DNA from 3 places in the Clostridioides sp. LIBA-7678 genome. Region 3 is predicted to be linked to each of the others. Evidence: riboswitches for the same ligand, from Rfam matches in the RefSeq annotation. Region 3 holds a riboswitch; each other region holds the start of a gene.

What was found. A riboswitch is a leader RNA that binds a small molecule or an ion and turns the genes downstream of it on or off. The one in region 3 is predicted to bind S-adenosylmethionine.
Region 1: another riboswitch for S-adenosylmethionine. It lies ahead of ACTG46_RS08985 (MetQ/NlpA family ABC transporter substrate-binding protein); the one in region 3 lies ahead of metK (methionine adenosyltransferase).
Region 2: another riboswitch for S-adenosylmethionine. It lies ahead of ACTG46_RS08025 (methionine ABC transporter ATP-binding protein); the one in region 3 lies ahead of metK (methionine adenosyltransferase).

What each region holds. Positions count from the first base shown of each region.
Region 1 is NZ_CP196987.1:1,853,662-1,859,779, reverse strand. Features, by position in the region: gene ACTG46_RS08995 (Na+/H+ antiporter NhaC family protein) at 1-1,442, opposite strand, end outside; lysine riboswitch at 1,580-1,756, opposite strand; gene lplA (lipoate--protein ligase) at 2,016-3,002, shown strand; SAM riboswitch class I at 3,093-3,198, shown strand; gene ACTG46_RS08985 (MetQ/NlpA family ABC transporter substrate-binding protein) at 3,310-4,107, shown strand; gene ACTG46_RS08980 (TerD family protein) at 4,210-4,809, shown strand; gene ACTG46_RS08975 (GGDEF domain-containing phosphodiesterase) at 4,860-6,118, opposite strand, start outside.
Region 2 is NZ_CP196987.1:1,633,123-1,639,240, reverse strand. Features, by position in the region: gene ACTG46_RS08035 (MetQ/NlpA family ABC transporter substrate-binding protein) at 1-733, opposite strand, end outside; gene ACTG46_RS08030 (methionine ABC transporter permease) at 770-1,426, opposite strand; gene ACTG46_RS08025 (methionine ABC transporter ATP-binding protein) at 1,419-2,384, opposite strand; SAM riboswitch class I at 2,501-2,607, opposite strand; gene ACTG46_RS08020 (hypothetical protein) at 2,914-3,513, opposite strand; gene ACTG46_RS08015 (DUF3793 family protein) at 3,759-4,355, shown strand; gene ACTG46_RS08010 (NrtA/SsuA/CpmA family ABC transporter substrate-binding protein) at 4,441-5,433, opposite strand; gene ACTG46_RS08005 (ABC transporter ATP-binding protein) at 5,434-6,118, opposite strand, start outside.
Region 3 is NZ_CP196987.1:175,971-182,088, reverse strand. Features, by position in the region: gene ACTG46_RS01220 (YkvI family membrane protein) at 1-667, opposite strand, end outside; gene metK (methionine adenosyltransferase) at 986-2,179, opposite strand; SAM riboswitch class I at 2,316-2,419, opposite strand; gene yyaC (spore protease YyaC) at 2,608-3,117, shown strand; gene fabZ (3-hydroxyacyl-ACP dehydratase FabZ) at 3,228-3,656, opposite strand; gene mreB (rod shape-determining protein MreB) at 3,672-4,691, opposite strand; gene spoIIID (sporulation transcriptional regulator SpoIIID) at 4,887-5,147, opposite strand; gene ACTG46_RS01190 (M23 family metallopeptidase) at 5,245-5,913, opposite strand; gene spoIID (stage II sporulation protein D) at 5,979-6,118, opposite strand, start outside.

The DNA of each region.
Region 1 (6,118 bases), 1.7 Mb from region 3:
CTCACTATTACATAAGACATATCAGGATTTAATGAGTAAGCTAGTGGTATTGCTAGTGGCATAAGTATACCCATTGTTCCATAAGCTGTTCCAGTAGCAAAAGATATTATTGCTCCTAAACCAAATATTAAACTTGGCAATAAGAATGGAGGTAGTGAACCTGATAATAAGTGTATCAAAAATTTAGCTGTACCTAATTCTTTTATTACTGAACTTAATGACCATGCAAGTATTAATATTACACCAGTTATTACTAAACTTTTCATCCCATCTATCCAAACATCAATTGCTTCTGACACTGTAAAAATCTTTTTAACTACAGCCATTATAATAGCAACTAAACTTGCAACAAGTGCAGATTGGAATAATGCTCTAGATGCATCAGATGCACTAAATGCTTCTTTTATTGCTCCAAAAGAATATGGTGAATTTGTAAATAGTTGTATTAGAGCTTTATCTTCACCACCCATTATAGACGTATATCCACTATAATAGAATGATGCCAAAGCAACTATTATTAATGTTCCTATTGGGATTATAGCATTCCACACACTCAATTTCACTCCATTTTTTGGTGCTAAATCATCTAATTCTTCTACACCTTCATCAAGGTCTGTACCAACTTTTCTACTTCTAGATTTTATTTCTGCTTTTTTCATTGGCCCAAATTCTTTTAATAATAATGCTGATATTACAATAAATGCTAATATTAATATATTATAAAATCTAAATGGTATTGTATTTAAAAATATACCAAATGCATCAACATCTACACTTATACTTTCAAAAGCATCATGTATTAAACCAACTTCAAGACCTATCCATGTAGATATTATAGCTAATCCAGCAACTGGTGCTGCTGTAGCATCTATTATAAAGGCTAATTTTTCTCTTGATATTTTCATTTTATCTGCAACAGGTCTCATCATAGGACCTACTATTAATGAATTTGCATAATCATCAAAGAATACCAAAAGACCTAAAAACCATGTTATAATTTGTGTACCTTTCGCTGATTTCGCTCTTTTGGCAAGTGCCTCAGCTATAGCCTTAGCTCCTCCCATCTTTGCAACAAGATTTATAACCCCTCCAATTGCTAGAACTTGTAGTATTATCCCTGCATTCCACGGGTCTGATAACGATACCAAAGCTCTATCCACTAAGTCTAAAAATGCTTGTATGAATGTAGCAAACACATTTATACCACTAGCTTTAATTATAAAACTCCCAGAAAGAATCCCTATAAGTAAAGAAATTATTACGTTTTTAGTTATGAATGCAAGTATTATAGCAACTAATGGTGGTATTAAAGTTAAGATTCCAAATTTTTCTGCATTAGCTAGTGCGATAGTGTCTATATCTTCCTCTGCAAAAACCATTACTGTTGACATTATAAACATAATTGTCGTCAGAAAAATAATATTAATTTTTTTGTTTCTCATATAAATCTCCCTCTCTTTTTTAGTTTTGTGAATTATACAGGGTATTTGATAAAACTAAAAAAGCCTTAAGTGCTAAACACTCAAGGCTTGAAAATTACAATACATCAACAATATTAAAATAAATATAATATAATTCCTTAAATGATAGCTCACCACAAATAAACCTGTGACAGTTGTACATATTTTCTATGTACCCCCAGCAATATAATCTTAAAGCATCAATTATAAAACTTCGGCAATATCTCCTTTCCTAATAAATCTCTGTGCTTAACTCATTATTAGTACTGATAGATTATTGCGCCTCTACCCTTCTATTCACTTTTATTAAGTATATTTTGAGTATATATTATTTATTTAAACTTTGCAAGTTAGTTTTTAAAATTCCTTTTTATTTTTTACATAAAATCCCAAACTTCTCTAATTATGTTTAATATACACTTCTATTAATATAAGATTGTCTTCTTTTTTAAATCTTCTAATTTAAAGGACTTTTTACATTATTGTCGAATTATAAAATTAATTGTACTAAAAATAACAAAAAAATTTTATCAATTATATGGAGGAATTACTTTAATGTTACTAATTTACAATGAAAAGACAAACCCTTACTTCAATTTAGCGATGGAAGAATATCTTCTAAAAAATTTTGACGAAGACTTATTTATTTTATGGAGGAATGAACCTTCTATAATTGTTGGAAAAAATCAAAATACACTTTCTGAAATAAATTTAGAATATATAAAAGAAAATTCTATACCTGTTGTTAGGAGACAATCTGGTGGTGGAGCTGTATTTCATGATTTAGGAAATATAAATTTTACATTCATAGCCTGCAATAATAATAGCTTTAGTGATTTCAGAAGATTCACTCAACCAATAATAGACTTACTTAAGACATTAGATGTAAACGCTGAATTTTCTGGAAGAAATGACCTTCTTATAGATGGTAAGAAGTTTTCTGGAAATGCTCAATACAACTACAAAAATAAGGTGATGCATCATGGTACACTGTTATTTTCATCTGAGATAAATGACCTTTCAAAAGCTCTAAAGGTAAAACCTATAAAATTTGAAGGAAAGGGCATAAAGTCTGTAAAATCTCGTGTAACTAATATAAGTGAACATCTACAATCTAAAATGGATATACTAGAATTTAAGGACGCAATAATGAATTATCTCTCTAAAACTAACACTGATAATACTAATTATTATTTAAGTGATTATGACATAGAACAAATAGAAAAACTTACTAAGTCAAAATATGAAACTTGGGATTGGAACTTTGGTAATTCCCCAAAATATACCCTTTCAAATGAGTTAAAATATTCTGGTGGAAACGTTGAGTTTAATCTAAATGTTGATAAGGGAATAATAACTACTATAAAATTTTTTGGAGACTTTTTTGGAAAACGTGATGTTTCATTTGTGGAAGATAAACTTGCTGGAACGAAACATGAAGAGAATGCTTTAAGGAATGTTTTAGATTCCATTGAAATAAATGATTATTTCTTAGGAGCTGACACTGATATTCTAATTTCTGGAATCTTAGGTGTTAAATAGAAATATTAAAAATTTTAAAATATTTATAAAATTATGTTTACATATGTAAAAAATCATGATAATATTTATAACATAATTAAAAATTGATACTTCTTATCCAGAGTGGTGAAGGGACTGGCCCTATGAAACCCAGCAACCAGTATATTTTTATATACATTGGTGCTAAATCCTGCAGTATTATACTGAAAGATGAGTCTAAATTAGCTTTTAAAGCCTGAGTTTAAACTCAGGCTTATTTTATTTTGCAGTGTGATAAAAGAGGGTATTTTATTTTTAACTAATCAATCATATTCAGGAGGGAATTTATATGAAATTCAAAAAATTATTAAGTTTATTATTATGTCTAGTTTTTACTTTATCTATAGTTGGATGTTCTAAAGGTAACGATGATAAAAAAATTGTTGTTGGCGCTACTTTAGTACCAGGTGGAGAATTATTAGAAGAATTAAAACCACTTATCGAAGAAAAAGGTTATACTTTGGAGGTTAAAAATTTTGATGACTACATACTTCCAAACGAAGCTTTAAATAACGGAGAAATTGATGCAAATCTATTCCAACATGAACCTTATCTAAAAGAAGCTGTTAAAGCTAAAGGATATAAAATAATGGCTGGAAAAAAACTATATGTATGCCCAGCAATCCTTTACTCTTACAAGATAAAATCTATTGATGAATTTAAAAAAGGAGATACAATCGCAATAAGTAACAACCCATCTTCTTGTTCTAAAGACCTTAGATACCTTGAAAGTATCGGACTTTTAACTTTACCTAAAGGTGATGGATTAGTTAGTCCTAAAGATATAATAGAAAATCCAAAAGGCATACAATTTAAAGAATTGGATATCGCTCAGATTCCATCTTCTCTTCCAGATGTAACTGCTGCATTTATAGATACTACATACGCAGTACCTGCTGGCCTTGATGCTAAGAAAAATGGACTTTATACAGCACCTATAAATGATGAGTATGCAAATCTTTTGGCATTTAGAACTGAAGATAAAGATAGTGAAAAAATTAAAGTTCTACAAGATGTTCTTACATCAGATAAAGCAAGAAGTATAATTGAAGAGAAATATAAAGGCATTGTAATTCCTGTTTTCTAGTATATTTAGTATAATTTTAATATTATTATTCTAATCTTGTTGAATATTGACTTGTTAAGTGCTACCATTTAAGTAAATCTATGTTTATGGAGGAAAATTACTATGGCTATAGAATTAAAAAAGGGGCAAAAAATAAACCTTACAAAAAAAGAAAATAGTGATTTAGGTGAAATCTTAGTTAATTTAAATTGGAATCAAAAAATACAAAAAAAAGGTTTTTTTGGCTCTCTAAAAAGCAGTAATATAGATTTAGATTTAGGTTGCTTGTTTGAAATGAAAAATGGTGTAAAAGGTGCTGTACAGGCATTAGGTAATTCTTTTGGTAGTTTAGGACATCCGCCTTTTGCTCAATTAGATGGAGATGACAGAACAGGTAGCAATACACAAGGAGAAAACATAAGAATAAATGGTAATAAAATAAAAGAAATAAAAAGAATACTTATTTATGCTTTTATCTATGAAGGTGTAGCTAATTGGTCTGAGGCTGATGGAATTGTAACAATCAAACAGAAACAGGATTCAGATTTAGTTGTTAAACTTGATGAACATAAAAATGGCTATAATATGTGTTCAATAGCCTTGATAGAAAATGTAAATGATGAGACATTCAGTGTTGAAAAAGTAATTAAATACTTTAAAGGTCATAGAGAAATGGACAATGAGTTCCATTGGGGCTTAAAATGGGTTGCAGGAAGAAAATAAGTGTATTTATAAGGGACTATAAGTAAATTTACTTACAGTCCCTTTTTTCATTAAGTATTTACTTGGTAACTATTATAAACACATTCTTTATCCAGTAGTTCCTCAAATTCTAACATGGGCATTGGTTTATAAAATACATATCCTTGAACTAAATCACATCCAATCTCCTTTAGAAACTCAACTTGCTCCTTATATTCAATACCTTCAGCAACAGTTGTAATATTCAATTCTTTTAGCATATGTATAATATTTTTTATTACTGTTCTTTCTTTTTCTTTGTCTAAACTAGCATTAAAAAACATAGAATCAAGCTTCAAAACATCAAATGGTAAATCTTTTAAGACACCTAAAGATGAGTAACCTTTTCCAAAGTCATCTAGAGAACAAGTGAATCCATTTTCATGTAAATCATGTATAATTTCCAAAAAGTGTTCTTGATTCTCAAAAGCAACACTCTCAGTAAATTCAATTTCTATAGTATTTCGGGGTATATTATATTTCTTTTGTATATTTGAGTAAGTTTCCACAAATTTAGTATTATAGAACTGTATTCTAGAAACATTAACTGATATCTGAACAAATGGTTTATTTTCATCTAATCTCTTTCTAATCCATATACAGACTTCTTCAAAAACATACTTATCTACTAAACCAATAAAAAAATCCTTTTCCAATATTGGAATAAATACTGCAGGAGATATAATCCCTTTATCTGGAGTCATCCAACGTACTAAAGCTTCTGCACAATCTATTTTTTGATTATGTAAATTAACTTTAGGTTGAAAATAAACTATAAATTCTCTATTTTCAATAGCTTCATGTATTCTACTTTTGATTGTATTTTCTTCAATCATTTTTTTACGAATATTTTCATTATAAAAAGCATAATTAGTCCCTGGTTTATTTTTAACAGTTTTTTGTGCAAAGTTTGCCCGATTTATTAAATCATCTATGTTTAGTTTTTCAATCACATCTTCAATACAACAAATTCCACTGACAATAGTGATACTATATTTGTTTTTAATTTCATTTGTAATATTAATTAGTTTATCATCTACAACTCTTTGCCTTATTACTAAATCTGACTTATCTACATAACATCTTAAAGCAATAAATCTATCTGCAATTTCTCTTGCGAATATCTCATATTTTCCAATATCATTCATCATAAGATTAGCATATCTTTTCAGTATCATATCTCCATAATCATATCCAAATATATCATTAACGTATTTAAAATTTTCAAAATCAATATAGAATATAGCAAATTTCTTATCTTTATATTTGTGAATATTTTGATTTGCATCTA
Region 2 (6,118 bases), 1.5 Mb from region 3:
TACTGTTCATAGCTTCTGATAAAGCTTTCATCTTATCACTGTCTTTATTATCTTCTCTACAAGCTATTATATTCACATATGGAGAATCACTTGACTCTATTACTATAGCATCCTTAGTAGGATTTAAGTTAGCTGTTAAAGCATAATTAGAATTTATAACTGCTCCATCAACATCCTTTAATACTGTTGGTAATTGCTCTGCATTCATTTCTTTTATTTGTATATTTTTAGGATTCTTAGTTATATCTTTTTTAGTTATAAGTTCTCCATCTTTTACTTCTATTATTTTATTTTTTGCTAATAATTTAAGCGCTCTAGCGCCATTAGTTGCATCATTTGGTACAGCTATAACTGCTCCATCTTTTATTTCATCTAATGACTTAACTTTTTCTGAATAGAATCCCATTGGCTCTATATGAACTTTAGCTGTATACGTAAGTTTATATTCTTTCTCCTTAACTGTTTCCTCTAAAAATGGAATATGTTGAAAGAAATTTGCATCTAAAGAACCTTCATCTAAAGCTGTGTTTGGAAGTACATAGTCATCAAATATTTTTACTTCTAAATCATATCCTTTTTCTTTTAATAAAGGTTTTGCTACTTCCAGTATCTTTGCGTGTGGATTTGATGAAGCCCCTACTAGTATTTTCTTATCCTCTTTGTTTGAACAACCAACTGCTGATATTGCTATTGCTGACACCAATGCTACTGATAATAATTTTTTTAATTTCATTTTTTACTCCCCCTCTTTAAAGTTTTTATGATTAAATTATTTTAGTTTCTTGTAAGCTAGATTTCCTATACCTTGTATTATCTGAACTAATATTACAAGTGCTATTACTGTATACACCATTACTGCTGTATCGAATCTTTGATATCCATAAATAAGTGCTACATTACCTAATCCTCCAGCTCCTACTGCACCCGCCATAGCTGTATAACCAAGTATAGATATTATTGATAATGTAATTCCAGATACTATTGAAGGCATAGCTTCTTTTATCATAACTTTAAATACTATTTGTCTCTTTGTAGCTCCAAAAGATCTTGCAGCTTCTATCAATCCTTTGTCAACTTCATTTAACGAACTTTCTATAATTCTAGCGATAAATGGTGCTGCACCAATAGTTATTGGTACTATTGCAGCAGTTTCCCCTATACTTGTTCCAACGATTAATCTAGTTATTGGAATCATTGCAACTATAAGTATCATAAATGGGAAACTTCTAAATATATTTACTATAAACCCTAAAACACTATTTATTGTGCTATTTGGTTTTAATCCATCTGGTTTTGTAACTACTAATATGATTGCTAGTATAAATCCTAATATTGTTGCTACTATAGTTGGTACTATAACCATATACAAAGTTTGTAACAATGCATTTGGAAATAGTGTTGTTAAAAAGTCGATTAAACTATTCATTTATCATTTCCTCCCATCTTATGCCTTTACTAGTTAGATATTGTTTTACTTGTTCCCCACTTTTATCTGAAACATTTATGATAAGTGAACCTAAAATATCTTCTTTAAATTGTTCTAATTTACCAAATATTATAGATACATCTATATTTAGTTCTCTTGCCATAGTCGTTATAATAGCGTCATTAGAAATATCTTTAGGGAATAGTATCTTTATATTTGTTCCTTTTGGTAAAATTATACTTTCTTCACCTATTAATTTTCTAAGTCCCTTAGTATTTCTTAAGAAAATCTCTTCTGTATCTCCTACCTCTAGTACTTCTCCATTTTCCATTATTGCTACTCTTCCACAAATCTGTTTTATAACTTCCATTTGATGAGTTACAACAATTATTGTTATTCCTAATTTTTTATTTATATCTTCAAGTAATGAAAGAATTGATTTTGTAGTATTTGGGTCTAATGCTGAAGTTGCTTCATCACAAAGAAGTACTTGTGGATTTAGTGCTAAAGCTCTGGCAATTGCAACTCTTTGTTTCTGACCACCACTTAAGTTCCTAGGTTTATCATTTTTCTTTTCAGATATACCAACCACTTCTAATAGCTCCAAAACTCTTTTCTGTATTTCTGATTTTGTATATCCAAAACATTCTAATGGTAATGCTACGTTATCAAATACAGTTCTTCTCTCAAGTAATGAAAAGTGTTGGAAAATCATGCCTAGTTCTTTTCTTAAATCTCTCATTTGCTTTTCATTTAGTGACTTTACTTCCTTATCAGAAACAAGCACATTACCTTCTTGATATTCTTCTAAGCCATTTATACATCTAAGTAGTGTTGATTTTCCTGCTCCACTATGACCTATTATTCCAAAAATTTCTCCAGATTCTATTTCAATACTTACATCTTTAAGTACTTGAATCTTTCCATAATACTTATTAACATTTTTTATGCTAATCATAAAATTTCCTCCCTATTATTATGCTAAGTTTTTATGTTTATCCTCGCTTATGTATTTTAATTTATATATAACAAAATAAAAGCCTGAGTATAAACTCAGGCTTAGAAAGCTATTTATACTCATCTATCAACTATATTAGTTGCAGGATTTAGCACCAATGTATATAAAATATACTGGTTGCCGGGTTTCAAAGGGCCAGTCCCTCCACCACTCTTGATAAGACGTTATTTAATTTAAAATTTAATTCGATTATCATTTGTTGCTATGTTATATATGATATATTCATTAATAATATTTGTCAATAAATTTATTTAAATTTTTTATTTTTTGTTTTTCTTAGTTAAAAATAAATAGATATCTTTTATTGACTTTCTAGTGTCTAAATCTTTGTATTTTCAATAGTTATATGATATTATGTAATTATTAATTTATCATTAATATAAAAAATATGAAGCCCAAAAAAGATAATACTTTTAGGGCTTCCATATATTGTGAAACTTTTTTATTTTCTAACTAGATATTTACTCTATTATTTTTTATTATTTCCTGTTATTCCTAGTCTATCATTCATATCTTTTATCATTTTTCTAAAACCACTACCTATATCATTTCCAACATCTTCTGTTCCATGAACTATCTTCATAAAGTCATTTTGACCTTTTTTCATATCTTCATCAGATACATTATCTAATTTTTTTATTCTCTCATCTATATCTTTTATTAATCTTTCACCTTCAGTTATTAATTCATCATTCATTTTCTTTAATTCTGTATCTTCTGTTTTACCATCTTTTTTAAGAGATGTTACAAATGATTGTATTTTATCTCTACTATCTTTATATGCAGCCTTCACATCAGCTAAATATTTTTCATTTCCTGGATATTCTTTATCCTTAAACTGATTATTTATACTCTCTGGAGTATCATAAATAGAATATCTATTTAAACCTGCTATATAATCATTATAGCTTGTTGAATAATAATTCATATAACCTTCATTATTATTTACTGATTCATTGGGATTTTTCCCTGCATTCTCACTTGGTTCTTCTGTTTTTTTAGTACATGCAGTCATTCCTATAGCTAATACTAACGCTAGTCCTACAAATAAGGTTCTTTTTAATTTCATTTTTATTACCCTCCTAGATGTTTTGTATTACAAAAAATTTAAATATATTTCTTTCTTAACTTAGTATTTCTATATTTTTATTTTTTATTTACTAAAATTAAACAAGATATAATTTATTTTTTGGGAAATTATAATAAATAAGTAACTAAATAAAAAAAATATATTTTTATTATTGATATTGATTATCATTCATAGTATAATCTAATTAATTGATATTAATTTTCATTTGAAGGAGGTTATCTTTTATGTCTTGTTGTAATTCACAATTTTGTTGTAAAAATAAAATTGAATCATCTTATATAAAATGGCTTTTAGAAGTTTTAGGTCCTGTCTTTTTAGGTTCTAAACCTGCTGAAATAATAAATATCTCATTTACTGATGTAAATAGAGAGGAAAAAATTAGTGATATTTACAAATATCTATATAAATGTAAAAAGATAGATTTTATAGTTATTGATAAAAAGAAAAAGGGATTAAAAATCTTATTTGTAAACAAAAAAGCTTTATCAGAAAGGCTAAAATGTAAAAAAACAGTAAATTTTTTAAAATTTCTGGGATACAAACAAAATACAAATGTTAATGCTTATTTAGAACATTTAGTAGATAAGCTTAAGGGTGATACTTTTCCTGATGAAATAGGAATTTTTTTAGGATATCCTCTCAAAGATGTGATTGGATTTATGGGATATAGTAATTATGAAGTTTCTATGATTAAATATTGGAAGGTTTACGGAGATACAAAACAATCAGAAGACACATATTCTAAGTTTTTACTTCATCGTAAAAAAATGAGAAAGTTACTAGACTACATAAGTGTAGATAAAATAGTAAGTTGCTTTTAGTTGTATTTTTATATAGTAATAAAAAATACACCCTTTTACTATACTGTTTCCATAATAAAAAGGGTGTATTTTCTAATTTAACATTCTAGTTTTGATTGTACAACATGTCTTTAATATCTATTTTCTTCTCTTGCATTCCATTAGACATTAAGAATTCTTGTGTGTCTTCTAACTCTTTTATATCTTTATCTGTTATTTTAGAACTAAAATCATACCAAGAATACATTTCTTTAGTTTCATCTAAAGATAGCCCCACTTCTTTAGATACAACATCCATTACTTTATCCTTGTTTTCATCCATATATTTTAAAGTCTCTTCATGAACTTTCATAAATCTTTTTACTAACTCAGGATATTTTTCAGCAAAATCATCACTTACTGCAGTAACTATTATTCCACTAACTAAGCCTTCTCCATTTACAATCATCTTAGCACCTGAGTTTATTGTTTTTAATGCCGTTGGACCTGCAAGCATTGCTACATCAGCACTTTTGCTTTCTAATGCAGAAGCAGCACTAGGAATATCCATATTTACATATTCAACATCATCTATAGTGTAACCTTCCTTAGCAAGTGCTGCAATTAACAATTGATGAAGTATAGTACCCTTTGGTCCTACTATCTTTTTGCCTTTTAAATCTTTTATAGATTTAATATTTTCATTATTAGTTATAAGCATATATCCTTTTGGTGATCTACTGTAAATATTTGTAACTTTAAGACCAACACCATTTGAAGCAGCTATTATTGCAGATGTTCCTCCTAATGCATGTAAAAAGTCTATCTCTCCTGCAGCTAGTGCTTGAGTTTGCTCTGGTCCTGTTGTCAATTCATGAAAATTAACTTTTATATTGTCTTTTTCAAATTCCTTTCCAAATAAATCATCCTTTTTTTCAAGTATACTAGGAACATTAAGTGGTGATTTCACATAAGTCAGATTTATTTCCTTAGGTAAACTAGCCTCTTTTTTTGCAGGTGCATCTTTCTCGTCATTTTTTGTTGAGCAACCTACAGTACCAACCAACACCATTACTAAAGATGTCATTACTGCTAAAATCTTTTTGTTTCTCTTAATCAATTAAAACTCCCCCAATTCCCTTAATATTTCTTTTTTTAAGCTTATATAATAGCTTTTTGTTAAATCTCTATTATATTCATCTTCGACACTAAACTGTTTAATCCCTTTATTTTTACTAAAAACAATTATTTTCTTTGCTATTTCCATAGCTTCTTCTATATTGTGAGTCACAAATACTACACCTTTTTTAGTATTTTTATGGATATTTACAACTTCTTTTTGCATTTTTCTTCTTGTAAAGTAATCTAGTGCCGCAAATGGCTCATCCATCAGTAAAATATCTGGATTGAAGGAAAGTGCTCTTGCTATACTTACTCTGTGAGCCATCCCCCCAGATAATTCATTTGGATATGAATTTTTAAACTTTTCAAGTTTCATCATTTTTAAATACTTATCCAAATCAACCTTATTTTTATTCTTTTTTTCAGTATGTAAAAGTATATTTTCACTCACATTCAACCATGGCATTAGTCTGCTTTCTTGAAATACTACACCTACTTTTGGAATACATTGTTTATCATTATTGTAAAAATATACATTTCCACTAGTAGCGTTTTCAAGACCTGCTAAAATTCTAAGTAATGTTGTCTTACCACATCCACTCTCCCCTAGTATAACAGTGATTTCTTCGCTAGATATATTTAAAGATACATCATCAAGAACCAAGTGTTCCTTATTATCAACT
Region 3 (6,118 bases):
CATCTTTTTTGTTTACTGCAGAAGAGCCCATTCCTGTTAAGAATGTGATTACTATAATTACATTATAACAAGTATAAAGCACACCTGAGAAATACCCACTTGATGTAGCAGTTTTAATGTTTAAACTATCAACCATAGCCCCAGCATTTGGTAAAGCATCAATATTACTACATAGACTAATAGCTCCTACTAAAAGTGTAAATATTATTATTATAGGACCTATATTACCTAGTATCTTAGAAAGTCTTGTTAGACCTAAAGAAACAGTTATTAGGGAAACGATTGCCATACCAATCCTACCTACATATGGATTTAATCCATAGTACTCTGATAATGTAGCTCCTGCCCCTGCAATCATTATTACTAGTGTTCCAAATAAGAACAATGGTCCAAACCATTCAAAGAATGTACCAAGATATTTTCCACAATATACTTGATAAATCTTTATTGGCTCCTTAAGTTTTAGCTCTCTTCCTTTATCTATAACTTCTGCTCCAAACCATGAAAATAATACCATAGATATTATTCCACCTATAATACCAGCATATCCATAAAACGTAAAAAATTGCAATATCTCTTGACCAGTTGCAAATCCAGAACCTATTACAGTAGCTACATAAGCTCCAGCAAAACTTATAACAGTTTTAATATTTACTTTTCCTGACATACACTACTCCCCCCTAATTAAAATAATTTTTAAAGTGTAAGTTTATTAAGATTATATTAGATGTATTGTTGTGATATTTCAATATATTTTCAATTATTTAACAGTAGTTAACACAATCTTAACCATTCTTTAACATATTTTCCATGATATGTACTGATTTAGTATAATATTAAAAAATATAATACACTAATCTAATTAAATACTGTTTATCTATTATATGATGGGAAATTAACATTTATTAAAAATATTTAATCTACAATAAAAAAACTGTTAGAATATAATCATAAAATTACATTCTAACAGTTTATTAATTAAAAATTATTCACCTAAGGCATCTTTTCTTAATTGCTCAACTTTGTCAATTTTTTCCCAAGGTAAATCTATATCAGTTCTACCAAAATGACCATAAGCAGCAACTTTTTTGTAAAGAGGCTTTCTTAAATCTAAGTCTCTTATTATAGCTCCTGGTCTTAAATCAAAGTGTTTTTCTACTAATTCAACAAGTTTTTCCTCTGAAACTTTACCTGTCCCAAAAGTATCTATGAATATAGACAACGGTCTAGCTATACCTATAGCGTATGCAAGTTCTATCTCGCATTTATCTGCAAGACCAGCTGCAACAATATTTTTAGCAACATATCTAGCTGCATAAGCAGCAGATCTATCAACTTTTGTAGGGTCTTTTCCTGAGAAAGCTCCTCCACCATGTCTAGAATATCCACCATAAGTATCTATTATTATTTTTCTTCCTGTAAGACCTGTATCTCCTTGAGGTCCTCCTATAACAAATCTTCCTGTTGGATTTATATAAATTTTAGTTTCTTCATCAAGTAATTCTGCTGGTATAACTGCTTTAATAACATGATTAATTATATCTTCTCTTATTTTATCATTTGATACTGTTTCACAATGTTGAGCTGATATAAGAACTGTATGTACTCTTACAGCTTTATTTCCTTCATATTCAACAGTAACTTGAGTTTTTCCATCTGGTCTTAAATAATCAACTATACCTGTCTTTCTAACTTCTGTAAGTCTTCTTGATAATTTATGAGCTAAAGATATTGGAAGTGGCATTAATTCTGGAGTCTCATTACATGCAAATCCAAACATTATTCCTTGGTCTCCAGCTCCGACTTTTTCTATTTCTTCTTCTATTTCTTCTCCAGTCTTACTTTCTAGACCTTCATCAACTCCCATAGCTATGTCTCCAGATTGCTCATCTATAGAAGTTATAACTGCACAAGTATCACAGTCGAATCCATATTTCGCTCTTGTATATCCAATTTCTTTTACTGTTTCTCTTACTAGTTTAGGAATATCTACATAAGCAGATGTACTTATTTCTCCTGCTACTAAAACTAATCCAGTCGTAACTGTAGTTTCACAAGCTACTCTAGATTGTGGGTCTTTTTCTAATAATGCATCTAATATTGAATCTGATATTTGGTCACATATCTTATCAGGATGTCCTTCTGTAACTGATTCTGACGTAAATAAATGTCTTGCCATTTTTATTCCCCCTTATACATTCTCAATTTTTATTATAGGTTTTACCTTATTTTTAATTTTAGAAATTTTACTCAAAATAAAAAACCTCTCCTTTATAAGAAGAGGTTAATAATCGTAATCGCATACTAATTAACTGACCTCATCTTTCAAGACTTTTGTCTTGTAGGAATTAGCACCTTTTCCCATTTGGGTGGTTGCTGGGCTTCACAGGGCCTATCCCTCAGCCGCTCTTGATAAGGTAATCAAGATTTAAGTTTTGTTTTACTTTACTAGCTTACTATTTTTTTAAAATTTTGTCAAGATTTTTAGTCATATTTTTCCCATTCCTTTTTTTGTAAGACAAATAAAATATTATCTCTATCTGAAATTTAAAGTTAGGTCTTTTTATTGTTTTTTATTCATATATTTTTTTGAAGGGGGTGTTCCTATTGTATTTAGCTAAAGTAAATTACAGCGATGATGATGTTATACAGATGCTAAGTTCAGTTCTAAAAACTATAATTAATGAAAATACGATTGTTGTTTGCATAGGAACAGACAGGGCTATAGGTGATACTTTAGGCCCTTTAGTTGGAACAATACTTAAGAACAGTAAATTTAAATACCCCGTTTACGGTACACTAGATAACCCTATTCACGCCTTAAATATATATGAGTCTTTAGATACTATAAAAAATACACATATACAAGGTAACTTCTTGGCTATAGATGCTTGCTTGGGGTCGCAGAGTAACATAGGTAATATACAAATTAGAGAAGGACCTATCCTGCCCGGAAAAGGTGTTGGCAAAAAACTACCTCAAATAGGAAATTATTCTATAGTAGGAATTGTAGATAAAATTGATGAAAATAATAGACTTTCATTTAATAATATACGTCTTAGCTTTATATTGGACTTAGCTGAAACAATAGCCTTAGCTTTATTAGTATCCACCTAAGTCCAATGTGAAGTAACTGATAAAATTTTTTATATAAAAAGGTAGATATTTTAGAGTATCTAATTGAATACTCCAAATTATCTACCTTTTTACTTTTATATTGTGAATTTTTACTTTTCCACCAAAGCGAACATTAATTCACCTTTACAGACAAGCTCATCACCAACATATGCCTTAGCATCTGCCTTAGCTATATTTCTTCTAAGAGTTGTCATTTCAACTTCCATAGTTAATGTGTCTCCTGGTCTTACTTCTCTCTTAATTCTAACCTTATCTATACCTGCAAATACACCTAATTTTCCTTTATTTTCATCTACAGACATCATTGCAACTCCACACACTTGTGCCAAAGCCTCTACTATCAATACTCCTGGCATCAATGGATATTCTGGAAAGTGACCTTGAAAAAATGGCTCATTCACTGTTACATTTTTTATACCAACAGCTCTTTTCCCAACTTCTAACTCTGTAATCTTGTCCACTAATAAAAATGGATATCTATGTGGTATTAATTTTTTTATTTCATCTATATTTAGCATTCTTAACTCTCCTAATTATTTTCTTCTAAAAGACCCACCTGTTTCAAGTAAGTCTATTGAACCCAAAGCTATTCCTGTCCCTTTTGCAACACAAGACAATGGCTCCTCTGCTATTGTAACAGTTATCCCTGTTCTTTGTTCTATTATTTTATCCAATCCGTATAATAATGAACCTCCACCAGTCATTATTATACCAACATCTCCTATATCTGCTGCTAATTCAGGGGGTGTTTTTTCTAAAACAGCATGAGTGGCAACTACTATTTGCTCAACACATTCTCTAAGTGCTTCTAGCATTTCTGTTGAATTTATAGTTATAGAACTAGGAAGCCCTGTAATTAAGTTTCTTCCTGTTATCTTCATATATTTTTCTTCTTCTCTCTTAAATGCAGAACCGATTTCAAACTTAATTTTCTCTGCTGTTCTTTCACCTATAAGAAGATTGTGTTGTTTTTTCATATACTTAACTATAGAATCATCAAATCTATCTCCACCAACTTTTATAGATTCACTTACAACAGCTCCTCCTAGAGATATTACGGCTATATCCACAGTCCCTCCACCAATATCTATAATCATATTACCATTAGGTTGTGATATGTCTACTCCAGCTCCTATGGCTGCTGCTATTGGTTCTTCTATGATATATACTTCTCTAGCTCCGGCTTGTCTAGTAGCATCCTCTACTGCTCTTTTTTCTACTTCTGTAACACCAGTTGGCACACATACCATAATTCTTGGCATGAAGAATCTTCCAAATCCTTTTTTATCAACTATCTTATCTATAAAAGATTTTAACATCTTCTCAGTTACATCATAATCCGAAATTACACCATCTCTTAAAGGTCTTATAGCAACTATATTACTTGGTGTTCTTCCTATCATTTTTTTAGCTTCTTCTCCCACAGCTAAAACAGAATCTGTCCTATTATCTATTGCTACAACAGATGGTTCTTCTAAAACGATTCCCTTACCACTAACATAAACAAGTACGTTTGCAGTACCTAAATCTATGCCTATATCAGCTCCAGCCATTTTTTCAACTCCTTCATTTATATATTAGATTATATTATAAGTCTACTTTAATACTCCTATAATAAAGCATATACAAAAAACTCGCTTTAATCAAGAGAAAATAAATGTTTTGAGGGTATTATTATTTTGATATTTATAATTATTTAATATATTTATTACAATAATCTAATTCAATAAAAAAAGTAGGTTTTTAACCTACATTTTTTTATGTTCCTTCTCATACTTTAATTTAGTTGCTAATCCCCCTCTAATATGTCTCTCTGATTTATTCTTGTCTAGCACACTTTTAACTTCTTTGGCAAGGGATGGATTTATTTCCTTCAATCTTTCTGTAACATCCTTGTGAATTGTACTTTTACTTACTCCAAATGTCTTGGCGGTTTGTCTTACTGTAGTGTTTTTTTCAAGTATATATTTTGCTACCACTATGGCCCTTTCCTCTATATGAGATCTCAAAGATTACCCCCCTCACATAATAGCTTTAATGATATATATGTAAAAACACCAAAAAATATAACAAGCTTAACCAAATATGATTAAACTTGTTATACTTTTACTTAATTAGACTCATTGGGTCTATAGATTTCTCTCCATTATATGCCTCTAAGTGTACATGGATACCCTCTTCACTTTCTATTTGAGAAGTACTTCCTACAGTACCTAGAGATTGTCCTTCTGTTACCTTTTGTTCTTTTTTAACACTAACATTTTCATCTAAATTTGAATATACAACTACAATATTATTGTCACTTTTTATTTTTACTGATTTTCCATATTCTTCATCATCAAATACATCTACTACCATTCCGTTTAATAGAGATTTTATTTCTTTACCTTTAGTACAGCTAACATCTACACCTTTATGAGTCTCCCAGACATCTAGTGTTTTTGAATAACTAGGTTCTTTTTCTGAATATCCTCTTATTATTTTATCTCCAATGTAGTTTAATTTTGTTGTACTCGACTTATTTTCCTCTTTTGACTTAGCTTTTTCTAAGTTTTGTTTTGAATCTGTTGAAGTGGGAATAGCATCTTTCTTATCTTTTTCAATTAAATGTATTTCCTCTTCACTATCTTTATTAGCATTTTCTATCATGCCTTTATTAGAAGCTAATTTATCTACATTATTATTTGTAAACCAAACTCCACCTACTGCTAATAAACAAACACATACAAATAAAGATAAATAAAAACCATCTTTTTCTAATAGCTTTTTCTTCATTTTGCACCTCCAAATATATTTCTACATTTGGATTATTGACGTGTTTTTGGTATTTTATACAATTATTAGTATATATCTTTTATTTTTGTATCTGTGTAGTAATGTGATAATATATCATAATATTTATAGCCTTCTTCTGCCATTCCTTCTGCTCCCCACTGGCTCATACCAACACCATGACCATATCCTTTTACTACAAAATCTA